DNA from 4 places in the Paenibacillus sp. RC334 genome. Region 3 is predicted to be linked to each of the others. Evidence: riboswitches for the same ligand, from Rfam matches in the RefSeq annotation. Region 3 holds a riboswitch; each other region holds the start of a gene.
What was found. Region 3 has a riboswitch for cyclic di-AMP ahead of QMK20_RS06485 (hypothetical protein). Riboswitches for the same ligand answer to the same signal wherever they lie in the genome.
Positions count from the first base shown of each region.

Region 1: linked by a shared signal. The riboswitch ahead of QMK20_RS00115 (C40 family peptidase) and the one ahead of QMK20_RS06485 (hypothetical protein) in region 3 are both predicted to bind cyclic di-AMP.
Region 2: linked by a shared signal. The riboswitch ahead of QMK20_RS13705 (3D domain-containing protein) and the one ahead of QMK20_RS06485 (hypothetical protein) in region 3 are both predicted to bind cyclic di-AMP.
Region 4: linked by a shared signal. The riboswitch ahead of QMK20_RS27020 (resuscitation-promoting factor) and the one ahead of QMK20_RS06485 (hypothetical protein) in region 3 are both predicted to bind cyclic di-AMP.

Region 1 is NZ_CP125370.1:20,946-24,446, reverse strand. It holds gene QMK20_RS00125 (M1 family metallopeptidase) at 1-407, shown strand, start outside; gene QMK20_RS00120 (hypothetical protein) at 419-1,246, shown strand; cyclic di-AMP (ydaO/yuaA leader) riboswitch at 1,532-1,669, shown strand; gene QMK20_RS00115 (C40 family peptidase) at 1,674-2,174, shown strand; gene QMK20_RS00110 (GNAT family N-acetyltransferase) at 2,479-2,985, shown strand; gene QMK20_RS00105 (4a-hydroxytetrahydrobiopterin dehydratase) at 3,061-3,360, opposite strand; gene QMK20_RS00100 (hypothetical protein) at 3,479-3,501, opposite strand, start outside.
Region 2 is NZ_CP125370.1:2,992,340-2,995,840, forward strand. It holds gene QMK20_RS13695 (NADH:flavin oxidoreductase/NADH oxidase) at 1-222, opposite strand, end outside; gene QMK20_RS13700 (polysaccharide deacetylase family protein) at 525-1,331, shown strand; gene QMK20_RS13705 (3D domain-containing protein) at 1,508-2,176, opposite strand; cyclic di-AMP (ydaO/yuaA leader) riboswitch at 2,184-2,359, opposite strand; gene QMK20_RS13710 (amino acid ABC transporter ATP-binding protein) at 2,606-3,328, opposite strand; gene QMK20_RS13715 (ABC transporter substrate-binding protein/permease) at 3,315-3,501, opposite strand, start outside.
Region 3 is NZ_CP125370.1:1,363,533-1,367,033, reverse strand. It holds partial or broken gene kdpA (potassium-transporting ATPase subunit KdpA) at 1-861, opposite strand, end outside; gene kdpF (K(+)-transporting ATPase subunit F) at 1,011-1,085, opposite strand; gene QMK20_RS06485 (hypothetical protein) at 1,301-1,696, opposite strand; cyclic di-AMP (ydaO/yuaA leader) riboswitch at 1,812-1,987, opposite strand; gene QMK20_RS06480 (glutathione peroxidase) at 2,455-2,940, shown strand; tRNA gene QMK20_RS06475 (tRNA-Leu) at 3,093-3,175, opposite strand; gene QMK20_RS06470 (urease accessory protein UreF) at 3,438-3,501, shown strand, end outside.
Region 4 is NZ_CP125370.1:5,895,732-5,899,232, forward strand. It holds gene QMK20_RS27010 (HD domain-containing protein) at 1-396, shown strand, start outside; gene QMK20_RS27015 (TatD family hydrolase) at 438-1,208, shown strand; cyclic di-AMP (ydaO/yuaA leader) riboswitch at 1,410-1,690, shown strand; gene QMK20_RS27020 (resuscitation-promoting factor) at 1,960-3,108, shown strand; gene rnmV (ribonuclease M5) at 3,255-3,501, shown strand, end outside.

The DNA.
Region 1 (3,501 bases), 1.3 Mb from region 3:
CCGGACGTTCGTGGAGCCACTATTTTGAACAATATGTATACGACGGCCAGATGGCGGATTTTTCAGTGGATCGCATTACGAACCGCAAGCTGGCCAACGGATACGAAGCAACCATCACACTCAGCAAAAAAGGGGCAGATTATCCCAAGGTCCCTGTTCAAGTTACCTTCAAGGACGGTACAACGATATTCAAGGCTTGGGACGGCATGGGCAAAAGCACCACCTATCGACTCAAAAGTGCATCTCCGGTCTCCCATGTGATTGTTGATCCACTGTACACGATTGCGCTGGAGAACAAGCATATCAATAACAGTCTGAAGGACGAACTGAACGAAAAAACCCAGACCCGTTGGAGCATAAGTGTAACCAAGCTGCTGGAGACACTGCTTGGAAGTCTGTCATGGTGAGGTGTCTATAGATGCGTACCGTTATAAAAGAAGGCTGGGCGCTTGTGCGCATACAATTTTATATTGTCATCATTCTATTTTTGTATCGACTGCTATGGGGCGTTTTTCTCTATCGGGTGGTACAATCCGCCGTTATTCCCCTACTACTGCGCTACCCTGATCAGGGTCAAAATGAACTGGGGCAGACCTTGTTTTGGATGGAGAGCCAGATTGCCCTGACAGACAACCGGGAGGTTCATATGTATCTGTGGATACTACTGGGGGCAACGGTGCTGCGTATACTGATTACCCCCTTCATCCGGGCGGGAATATACCAAAGTCTGCACACCCATGCGACCGAGCCGCAAAGTCTGTCTTTTTTCCGTGGAATGAAACGTCATGGTTTATCATCGCTGATCTATTACGTCATCGAGCTTGGGCTCTTGCTGCTCCCTGCTTTCTGGGTGGTGCCGAGGCTCTACCCTATCGTAGCCGGGGCGCTGCAATCTCCCGCCTATCTGCTGCATGTGCTGCCCTATGCCATCGGTTGGATCGCTTATGGCTGGTTCATCCGCCAGTGCATCCTGTACATGCAGCTAGGCACCGTAGGTGGTCACGCCATACTGTCGTCGCTGCTCGCCTTCTTTCGCCAAATCCTTCCGGCTATCGGTATTTCGCTTCTGCTCGGCGCAGGTGTGCTGCTTGTCCTTGGCCTATTCGGCACGGTGGCGATGATTTGGACTGGCATGCTGGCACTCATTCTCCAGCAAACGTATCATTTTGTTACCAGTCTGGTCAGGCTATGGCACATCAGTTCACAGTACCGCCTATGGCATACCGATATCTCCGACAGAGGTTGAACCCCCACTCCGTTCCTCCTGAGCAATTTCTGGCTGTCGAAAGGCAACTATCTATATCCACTCCTATCCATGTAAACGGCACATAACTGAATACTCTTAACAAAATCTGTTCCCGCGATAAAGGGAGCAGATTTTTTTGTAATTTTTTGCGATGAAACATTTGCCAAAGCCAGCCAACTTTGTTACAATAATCGCAGTGAACTGATAGTAACAACTTTGTAATCTTTATTGTAACCTTTACCTTAAAAACATCGTTATCGTGAATACTGCTCTCCAAGGTGCACATCTTAAGTTAAGCCTAATTCCTGGCACCTAGGAAGCGGGGGAACCAGTTTGGGTGAATTGATCTCGCAACAGAGTGGTCATAGGGGAACCTTCTACCGAATCCTTAAGCTAACCTCGCAGGCATTGGAAGGGGTATTTTTTTTTGAAGAAGAAACTAACAATCGCAGCCATGGGTCTTGCCATTGCCTTTACATCTTTTACATTCGGTGGCGGCAGTGCATTTGCAGACTCCAAGATGGACCAGGTCATCCAAGATACCAAAGGAACGAGCTACAGAAGCGGAGGCACTACACTCGACGGATTCGATTGCTCCGGCTTCACAATGTATGTATATCAAAAACTGGGAATTAAACTGCCGCATCAATCCGGATCACAATTCAAAATGGGATCTTCCGTATCCCGCGATGAAATGAGACCTGGAGACCTGGTGTTCTTCAACACCACAGGTAGAGGCATTTCCCATGTAGGTATCTTCATGGGTGAAGGGAAATTTGCTCACTCCTCATCTTCACGTGGTGTAGTTGTTAGCTCACTGAACGAAAATTATTACGCTAACCGATATGTCGGTGCCAAAAGAATTATGAGCACAGATGCTTACCACGCTGTAGCTTCTGAAACTCCTGATGACGACAACGTAGAATAACTAACGAACAGCAAGCTAACCTGAGCCGCAATTTGATTCTGGCCGGAATCGAATTGCGGTTTTTTATGTCCGCAACATCAGAAACGTTATTTTTACTGACGAACTGACACCTCAAAAGGTTTCAGTTTTTGCGAACATCGTCGGTTTTACCGTCACGACGGGGGGGAGTATATGAGCAGTAAAGCCTTCTTATTGAATGTATACCCGACTTGGGTATGAAATAAACACGCTTGCCAATCCCCTGCAACTTGTCTACAATCTGTTGTTAATGGTTTAAGTACTTGTAAAAGGAGGATGGGAAGACATGCCGGCCTCAATATCTAACTACCGAATCGTGCCGATGGACGAGCAGCAGGCGGCTGCGATATGTGAGTGGCGCTATGATTCACCCTACAATATATACGGCTGGTTACCTTGGGAACAAATGAAGGCGCTTGAGGTCGAATTTGGAAACCCCTCGCTTCGCCAGGAGCAATATGTAGCCGTACTGGATGACGAGAACATACTAACCGGATTTGCTCAATATTTCCCGATGATTGGCGTGACCCGGCTAGGTCTGGGAATGCATCCCGGATTGTGTGGACATGGCAGAGGCGCCGAATTTGTCCGTGCAATTGCCGAGGAAGCCAGACGACGCAACCCTGAGAATGAAATTGATCTGGAGGTCCTGACTTGGAATGGGCGCGCCATCCGGGCTTACAAGGCAGCCGGATTTGAGCTTACGGATACCTATGAACGTCAGACTCCCGATGGCAAGAAGCCATTTCATTGTATGGTATATCATCCCGACCACCAGCCTCATGTTCTATGATAAAAGCGCCTTCGGCATACAACTGCATTGTTGTATATCGAAGGCGCTTTTATCATACGACAGACCACGATTAGCTCAATGACTGCTACGCATTTTCTCAAAAGCTTCATTATATTGTTGGGCTTCCTTAATATCCACGGCCATAATGCCACCGTCATCCCAGGAGGTTAAACGCAGGGTCACGGTCTTATAATCAATCGTAATAAATGGATGATGATTAAATGCTTCCGATATAGCAGCAACTTCATCCACGAATGCAATCCCTTTCATAAAACTGGAAAAATTATATTTCCGGACAATCCATCGTCCTTCCTCCAGTTCCCAGCCCTCCAGCTTCTCCAGATGTGCTTCAATCTCTTCTTGTGTAAAAGGCATGATACGACTCCTCCCTGTTTATACGGAAGCCTTTCAGCCGCTTGAATGCGACCAAAACTACGATATATTGGTGTCCATATTACCACGGCCCCGTTGATAAATCCATAAAACGGCCTGTTCAAATCAAAGGTACCGACGTCA
Region 2 (3,501 bases), 1.6 Mb from region 3:
ACCCAGATCATAATCTGTAATGCGTCCATCCGGGTGGACCGCTGTCATTTCCACAATAATCAGCCCGGTGCCACCTACTGCCCGGCTAACGTAATGGACGTGATGCCAATCATTGGGATTTCCATCTTTGGCCTCCACGCTATATTGGCACATTGGTGGCATTACAATCCGGTTTTTTAAAGAGAGTCCCTTTAATTGATAAGGAGTAAACAAGTCGGTCACATTGATCCATCCTTCCTTTAATTCCATGTCTCTACAATATGAATTGCAACCCCATTATACACCAGCTATCACTGGATACCGAATCCATTAAAAGGCTAAAAGTTGCGAAAATGCTGCTGTTTCGCTCAGGTTTAATAGAATATGTGCGTTTAGCTTCGTGATCTTCACTTACATCCGTTACACAGGGCATTTCCACTCAACCACTCAATAGTCTAACCTGTTCAGCAGCATAATTTCAACATGTCAGGTACATAATAAATGAAAGCAACAGAAGGTACCACTGCACGGAAAGGGGGATACATATGCCGTACAGGGGAATATTTCCAATGATGGCACTGTTACTAGCATTTTCGAGTTTTCCCGTTCACGCGGACGCGCCTCCCGATATCGGAACGACTCATTCCAAGGAAGCGACTGTTGTTTCTTCAGCACATAAGAGCAGAGAACGAGCCACTCCCACATTAGCCATGCTTCGGAAAAAACATGCGGATATTTTTAAAATGTGCGGCCCGCATACGCAGCAAATTGCCCTGACTTTTGATGACGTGCCCGATTCCCGGTATACGCCGCAGGTTCTGGACATTTTGCACGCGAATGGGATCAAAGCCACCTTCTTTATTGTCGGTCACCGTGCGGAAAAACACCCGGGCATGATTCGCCGTATCGTACGTGAAGGCCATGCCTTGGGCAACCATTCCTATACCCATCCGGATTTTAGGAAGGCTTCACCGGAACGCTTTCGCAACCAGATTAAGAAAACAGAACATATTTTGGAGGCCACTGTCGGCTTTCGACCCAAGCTGATCCGCCCGCCCTATGGTGAAATTACGGAGCCTCAGATCCAGTGGGCGCGTCGACACGGCTACATGATTGTCAATTGGAACGTAGACTCCCTCGATTGGAAGGGACTCAGTAAAACACAAATTCAGCGTAATGTGATCCCGGCTACCGGACCAGGCTCCATCATTTTAATGCACGCAGGTGGAGGTCAAAGTTCCAATCTGAAAGGCACTGTTCAATCCCTGCCGGGTCTCATTCAGTCGCTGAAAGCCAAGGGCTACAAATTTGTCACGGTTCCCCGGCTACTTCACACCTCGGAGCGGAAATAACAGTAAAAAGGGCTGTCTTACCAGCAGATGCATTCTGCTCGTCAAGACAGCCCTTTATTAATCGACAAGACCCATATATGAATCTGAACCTGCGATTAAGCTATTTGATTATAGATCACAGATTATAGTTTACATAATATATATTATGTTCACTTAATTCATTTGCTTACATAAGTCTATTTATCAATGACATACAGCTTCACATTCTGAAAACCAAAGTCACTCACAAAAGATGGGCTGCCTGGAATGAAAATATCAATCCGTTTACCCGTGATGGCGCTGCCCTTATCGCGTGCTACCGCTACAAAAGATTGATCGGGCAGCCCCGGGTGGGAATAGCCTGTAACCAACACTTTCGTACCCAACGGAATTACGTTGGGGTCTACCGCAATCGTACCGAGCTTAAGCGGATTTCCGAAATAGTCCACCGCTCCCCATTTTCCATTTTCACTGGCTGCTGCGGAATACGCTGTGGCCTTCACGTCAACTACTTTGCTGTAGTTAAATGTTTTGCCCCATGCTTCAACCTGTTGACCGTCACCTGCTGGCGCTTTCTCGGAAAGAAGCTGAGGCTTCGAATCCGAAGCGGCCTTTAACTTGTTCTCGTCCGGCACCTTAATTTGCACTCCTGCATATATATTGCTGGCGGCAACATCCGGGTTCTCCTTTTGCAGATCTTCTACAGATACCCCGTAACGTTGAGCAAGTAAAAAGAAGGTATCACCTTCCTTGGCGGTATGAAGCGAAGCGGCGTCGGCTACCCCGGCTGTCTGCGCCAATCCTGCAATGGCTGCTGCCAGCACCGCAAATTTCATTGTTTTTCCAATACGTTTCAGATGTTTCAAAAGATATGTACCTCCTCTGTTATGCCTGCGAAGTTAGCTGTCGGATTCGGACTCAGGAGAAGCCCTATGCTTTTGTGCAATTCACCCCTAGGCAACCTTCCATCCATTCGTATGAAGACGGATCAGAAGTTACTGCCGTTGTTACGTCCCCCGCACTTCCCATGGTTTTGGGTCCCGCATTCAGCGTCTGTCGTAGCTGTCTGCTGCCCCGGTAAGTTTTGGCTCACTGCATAATATCACAATTTTGTAACCTTATCTGCATGAAAATGTTGGGAACCCTGAACATCATACTACATCTGTTACAATTTTGTCATCATGAAATCGAAATCAGTTACAAAAATCTGAACGAGGATGACAAAAAAAGAAAAAGCCCTCCCGTCAAACTTCCACCGCGGAGGGCTTACTTCATAGCCTTTATAAGCTCATTTCTTACAAAACCTTGGCAAGAAAATCCCGGGTACGATCATGGCTTGGAGTGCCAAAAACTTGCTCCGGTGTACCTTGCTCCACAATTTGACCGTTATCCATAAAGATAATGCGGTCTCCTACCTCGCGGGCAAAGCCCATTTCATGTGTCACGATGACCATCGTCATGCCACCCTCAGCCAGCTTCTTCATCACGTCCAGCACCTCCCCGACCATTTCAGGGTCCAAAGCGGAAGTCGGCTCATCGAAGAGCATCACATGCGGCTGCATCGCCAAGGCGCGTGCAATCGCAATCCGCTGCTTCTGTCCACCGGATAGCTGATTGGGATAGGTGTCCTTTTTGTCTTCAAGTCCAACGGTGCGCAGTAGCTCTAGCGCAATTTTCTCCGCTTCCTTCACGGACTGGCCTCTAACCTGAGTCGGCGCAAGCGTCAAATTTTGCAGCACCGTTTTGTGCGGGAACAGGTTGAAATGCTGGAACACCATCCCCATTTTCTCACGAGTCGCATTAATATTATGACCACGGGCTGTAATCGGCTCGCCCTCAAACAAAATCTCCCCGTCGGTCGGCTGCTCCAGCAGATTCATACAACGTAAAAATGTACTTTTCCCCGAACCACTCGGGCCAATGACGACAACAACCTCGCCTTTGGCAATATCTATATCAATGCCTTTTAAAATTTCATTTTTGCCGAACGATTTACGCAGTTGTTTAACGGTGATCACTGGCTCTCAACTTCCTTTCCCATAAACCCAACAGCTTCGACAAGCTGAATGTCATTACAAAATAAATAGCAGCCGCGATGACGAACGGACTTAATCCTTCGTAGGTGATGTTCTTAATGACTTGGGCCTGATACATAATATCCACCATACCGATGGTAGAAATGATGGAGGAC
Region 3 (3,501 bases):
ATGGAGCTAAAAATAATCCACCCCTGCTTGCGATTACGAGCGAACAGCCCAAAGGTATACGGCAGAGAAGCTGGCATCACCCACATCGCCAAAATTTCCAGCACATTCGTCCAGGGACTTGGATTTTCAAAAGGATGCGCCGAGTTGGCCCCATCGAAACCGCCCCCCGTTCGTCCCCAAGTGCTTGATCGATTCCATCGAAGCAACGGGTCCCAAGGCAATCTGTTGCTGTGTTCCACTCATCGTCGTGATATCCGCCGTAGGCTGAAGCGTCTGCGGTACTTTCAGTCCGACCAGCACCAGCGTAAGCACAAAGGCCAACGGAAGAAAAATCCGTATAATTGCTTTGATAAAATCCTGAAAAAAGTTGCCCATTCCTTCACCGCGCCGCGTCAATCCTCTCATAAAAGCCGCAGCAACCGCAAAACCGGAAGCAGCCGAAGTAAACATCATCATCGTAACGAACGCCATCTGCGTCATATACGTAAGTCCACTTTCTCCGCTGTAATGCTGGAGATTCGTATTGGTCATAAAGCTGATCACTGTATTAAAAGCCAGTGACGCTTCCATATTGTCGTTTCCAGCCGGATTACCGGGGAGCAGTCCCTGCAAGCGCAGTAGCACATAGCTGATCGCCACAAGCACGACATTCGTAGCGATAAAGCTCATCACATACGTGGTCCAACGCATGCTCTCCAGCTTTTTCAATCCTATAACCTTGTAAATCAGCTTCTCCGTCCCGCCAAACACTCGGTCCGTCCGATTCGGTTCATTTGAGAATACATGATACATATAGGTGCCCACTGGTTTCACCAAGAGCAGCAATATCACAATCACAATTCCAATTTGCAGCAGCTCCATCATCTATTCCCTCCTCCAAAATGCTCCTGCGTTTGGAATAACAGACGGGTTCGTAGCACCAGGCGTTGCACACGTTTGCGAAAGCCCGCTGCCTCTGATGCTTCATCCATGATCTGCTGTTCCCCGCCCGCTTGATCCTGTTTAGCTGATTAGAACTTTTCAGGATTCAGGAGTGCGTAGATTAAATACACAAACACAATAGCCGTAAGCGTAAGCACAACCATCATCCTTTTCGCCCTCCTTTGGAGGTCTGTGCATCACACCAGCGTACAAACAGCAGTATCACTCCATAACTCGCAGCCATCACGAGCAGCATGTATATATCCATCATGTTCATACCCTCCCGTATCTGTCCTCAGATCGTTATTCTTACACCCTCGTAAAATCAACATACAATTACTTTGAAAATTTTAATTTATATTAGCCATATCGTAAGCGACTATCCGTTCAGCAGGAAACCCACCTCTCCATTCAAAGTGTAGATCACATGGTCCGCTCCCAAACCTCGATAAATCCCTTGAGGATTACAGCCGTGTGTAATGACATAGATCGAATCTGATGTCAGCGGCCGGCATATTTGCAGAAAACGGCACGTCAGATTCAAGCTGTTCTCGAACAAATACACGCAGCCAATTTCTTTTTTGGGAAAATTCCATTTCCCCGCTTGCATCGTATTGATGCGCACAATATGCTCCACACCCATTTTTTTGAGCTGTCGTTCCTCCTGAGCGCTATTCGTAAGAACCGCAAACGCCAGTTTTTTGAACATAAGCAATTTCACAAAATTTCTGCCCGTTTCATTCGGTGCAGTGACAATGATTAGCCGACCTTCCATCAGTAGCTCCTCTCCCGGTATAAAAAGACAACAAAAAGAAGCCAAAGGAAAAAGGCTTTCCTCCGGCTTCTTACGTAACCATGATAAAATAAACCATGGCTGCACACGGCGGTTTGTTGCCTCTCCCTGTACGCTTACGAGGTTAGCTGTCGGATTCGGACGTGAGAGTCGCCCTATTTCTGACACTTGGCCAGAAAATTCACCCCTTGAGACACTCGGCCCTTTAAAAGCCGCATAGATCTCGTTTGGTTCCCCCGCTTTTGCAACTGCAAAATTCAGCGCTATAGACAATTCGTTGCTGCTTCATTCACTTAATTTGAAATTACGTCTTGAATCATACACCCGCGCAAGGAACACTGTAAAGCTCACCTGCGGGGTTATAAATCGGTCTTTGGAGCATAAAAGATTAATAATAGCGCTTACAACACAAATATCCTTCTCCCAGCTCCTTCAATCTCGGTTTTTCATCCCTTTTCGAAAATGAAGAGGCATGTCAATATTGGCGTATGGGGAGCATTTTTTGTCCTTTTTTTGTAAAAGAGAAAGGAAAAGTGCTGTATGTACCTGATAAACGCCGATTGAACCTGTTTTTACCATGAGAAACACCGCTATTTGCCCCATTTGCAGTGCCATTTGCCGTTTTGGACAAAATACGATTTTACAGCAGCAGACGGCGCATTACATCTATTTATAGACTTGCAACTCTTCGTTAAATTGCTTACAATTTAATTGTAGAATATCAAATTAGGAGGAAAACCATGACCGTTTATGAACATGATGCACAAACCCTGCAAGGGAAAGAAATTCCGTTGTCCACATACGAAGGAAAAGTACTGCTCATCGTGAATACAGCCAGCAAATGCGGGCTAACCCCCCAATACAAGGCGCTACAAGAGCTATATGACCAATACCATGAGCGGGGTCTTGAAATCTTAGGGTTTCCCAGCAACCAGTTTGCCAAGCAAGAGCCGGGTTCCAGCGAGGAAATTTCGGAGTTTTGCCAGATCAACTATGGAGTTACATTTCCGATGTTTGCCAAAATAGATGTCAATGGCGATCAGGCGCACCCTTTATTCCGCTACCTCACCCAAACAGCTCCGGGCGTATTAGGCTCCAAAGCAATCAAATGGAATTTTACTAAATTTTTGATTACACGCGAAGGTAACGTATTTAAGCGCTATGCCCCACAGACAACTCCGGATAAATTGGCGGGGGATATCGAGAAGCTCTTGCAACAAAGCTGACAGGTCCATCCCTGTTCACAAGCAGCCAATCCAAACGGCTGCTCCTGTGGCTAGGAAAAAGGGATATTTTAGTTCGGCTTATATAACAAAAAAAGCAGCCAATCACGTCAAAAACGTGTCAGGATGCTTTTTTAACTGTGTCTTGCATGTAATGCGGTCGAGAGGACTCGAACCTCCACGGGCGTACGCCCACTACCCCCTCAAGATAGCGTGTCTGCCATTCCACCACGACCGCAAATTCTAATGTTTTGAGGCAACAGATTTATTATACTCCCTTGCATTCTATTTGTAAACATAAATACAATAATTATTTTTATGTCAAATAATCTAACATATAAAAGCTATAAAAATATTTAATTTGACATATCAACACTATGAGTGTAAATATATATTACATAATATCTCTAAATTTTTTCTGAATTCATTTTTAAAGTCATTTAATATAACATAAACATTCTACTCCAAGGAGGCGAACCGCATTGCACAAAGGCAATCGTTTGCTGAACTACGCATTGCTGTTGGACCCTTCCCTGCCTGTCGGTGGCTTCACTCGTTCCTACG
Region 4 (3,501 bases), 1.4 Mb from region 3:
CAGGAAAAGGACGAGATTTTAAGTGATTTGAGCGCCCGTTTTATGGATCGCAAGCTGTATAAATATGTAGAGATTGAAAATATGGATACAGATACCATTGACGACATTCGGACAGCGCTGAAGCAGGTTGGTTTGCATCCCGAATATGATCTGGAAATTGATTTTCCGACGGATCTTCCTTATGATGTGTTTCGGCAGGGTGGCTCGACGGACAACCAGATTTTACTGCTTGGACGTAAAGGAGAAGTGAGAGAAATTTCCGAAGTATCGGAAATTGTGCGCTCCATTAGCGGTATTCACCGGGGTAAATATCACATGTACTATCCCCAAAACAAATTGGATGGGGTAAAGGACAAGCTTCCTGCCGAAATAAGGAATTATTTTGTCAAACAATAGACAAATGTATGCCAATAAAAGTAAATAAGGGGACATGAATTTTGAATTTATTTGACACTCATACCCATCTGGATGCGCCGCAATTTGACGAAGATCGGGAAGAAGTTATAGCACGTGCTGTCGAAGCGGGAGTAACCCGCATGATTAATATCGGATTTAATCGTGAGACGATTCCATCCACGATGAAATTAGCTGAGACGTATGATTTTATTTATGCGGCGATTGGATGGCACCCACAGGATGCGATTACGATGCAGGAGGGAGATATGGAATGGATTGTATCGTTATGCAGTCATAAGAAAGTCGTGGCGATCGGGGAGATTGGTCTGGATTATTATTGGGACACATCACCGAAGGATGTACAGCATCGGGTGCTACGCAACCAGATTGGACTGGCTCGTGAGCTGAACATGCCAATTGTCATCCATAACCGGGATGCGCATGAAGATATTGTTAAGATTTTGCGTGAAGAAAAAGCGAGTGAGGTTGGCGGAGTCATGCATTCCTTTTCCGGAAGCTGGGAGACGGCTAAAATGGTGCTGGATATGGGCTTTCACCTCTCTTTTGGCGGGCCAATAACGTTCAAAAATGCCAAGCAGCCAAAGGAGGTACTCGCACAGGTGCCGCTGGACCGTCTGCTCATTGAAACGGACGCTCCCTACCTAACGCCTCATCCGTTCCGCGGGAAGCGAAATGAGTCCGCACACGTGGGACTGGTCGCAGAGGCGGCTGCCCAAATCAAGGGAATTACGGTGGAGGAATTAGTGTCAATAACGACCCAAAATGCCTTGGAACGATTTGACATTAAGTGAAAAAGTGAAGAAATCGATCAAAATAAAGAGATAGACGAAGCTAATCATGAATTTGTTGCAGGAAACTCAAGAATATTACAATATTTTAACCGAATATTTTGAAAAATGTACTTGAAACCTGCTTTACAACATGCATAGAAACAGGATATCATCTTTTCAGTGAATTGTTGTTTGAGTGTAAACATCAACAGCTCATTTCATGAACCAGTCTCGCTGAGTCCCTTTTACAGGGAACGGGGGAACCGATATGGCTTACAGTACGTCCGGCGTATGGCAAGAAGGGAGCGTCTCTTCCGCCAGCCGGCTCGACCGAAATCCTTTCCCGGATGGGATTGAACAGGTGGAGGGGCCGTATTTCGATTTCTTTCTGGGTCTTCGGGGTGAATGTGAAGGCGACCGCCATGAGCGGTTGACCCAAGCTAGGGCGTCTCTCTACGTCCGAACCCGACAGCTAACCCCGTAAGCGTAACAAGAGAGAAGCCATCTCGTGCATGATTTTTCCGCATATTCGCACATGCCGGAAGCCACGAAAGAGCTCTCTAGTCTCTTTCTCTGGCTTTTTTTGTTGTGAATAAAAGAAAATCTGTCATCATACTGTGATTAAACAGGGGAGGACAGCATGCCGCGAAGACGGGTACATGGTGCAGGACAGTCGCATTACGGGCTTGTCTTGTAGAAAATCTGTTATAGTCACGTCAATCTCAACTATGTCTTACTCCAGACGGCGGGCTATGTAAGGAGGACGGAGGAAATGGGCATTTTCCAAAAAGAGGAGACCCATGAGTCACGCTCATCCAGCATGTCTTACGTATTGCGTTGGAAGCAAGAAAATGTGCGCCAGGCTGCTTTGGTTGCTATTTTTCTAATCGCACTAACGATTATGATTTCAATTCTGGTGTACACTGAATCTAAAAAACAGGTTTTTTTTGTCATCGATGGTAAGGCATCTGCGGTAGAAACCCGACAATCCCAGCTCCAAGATTTGCTCAAAGAGCATTCTATTTCACTTCAGCCGCATGATACGGTTTCGATGCCGCTGAACGGAGCAGTACAGGATGGGGATCGCGTAGTCATCAAACGTGCCAATCAGGTCAAAGTATCCTTAGCCAATGAGACGAAAAAATTGTACACAACAGAAAATACAGTAGAGGGTGCCATTCGCACCTCGGGCTATAAATTATCGTCAAATGATAAAGTTTATCCTGCTCTGGATGCTTCTGTTTCGTCTAACATGGACATAAAAATCATCCGTGTGAAGAAACAGCAGGTCGAACAGAAGCAACAGGTACCTTATCAGGTCATCAAAACGGCCGATCCAAGTCTCTATAAAGGCGATAATCGGGTCATCCAAAGCGGTAAAACGGGTGTTGTGGTCCAGCATGTTCAAAAGGTATACCATGACGGAAAATTGGTATCCAAGCAGCTGGTAAACAAGGAAGTCGCGCAGAATCGTGTGGATAAGGTGATTGCGGTAGGAACGAAGAAAAAGCCGGTCGTTCTGGCTGCTTCCGTCGGTCCTGAAGATGCCGTTAAGGCAACACGGGTTAGTTCGGACAATGCTGTCCGTAAAGCAGGTGTGAATTTTAAATATAACAAAGTATTACAAAACGTCTCCATGACGGCGTATTCGTCACAGGAGCCAGGTATCGGTACACGTACCGCATCCGGCACGCGTGTCACGGAAGGACGCACCATCGCTGTCGATCCGAGTGTGATTCCAATCGGCTGGTGGGTGTATATTGAAGGGGTGGGCTTCCGCCGTGCGGAGGATACCGGTGGCGCAATTAAAGGCCACAAAATCGATGTGTATTATGAGAGTTTGAGTCAAGCCAATCAGTTTGGTCGGAAGCACGGTAAAACCGTATATGTGATTGGACCAGTGAAGCCTGAAATGAACTAAAAACGTGTTGTATATGTTTAGGGCAATGCGATAGTATTAACATCATAGTTATGCATGCTAAGAAGAGGATACCCTCTTCTTATTTTGTTTTCAAAAGCTGGGAAAGATGAATATAGCTGACTGTGTAGCAGTGGAGGGAAACGCAAATGATCAAGGAAGTGATCGTGGTAGAGGGTCGGGATGATACGGTGGCTATTCGCCGTGCTGTCGAAGCGGATACGATAGAAACGGGCGGCTCCGCCATTAATAAAATGACGCTGCGCAAAATTGCGCTGGCGCAGGAGCGGCGGGGTGTCATTATTTTGACCGATCCCGATCATGCAGGGGAGCGTATCCGCAAAATTATTGCCTCCAAGGTGCCCGGCTGCAAGCAGGCCTTTATACCAGAGGCAG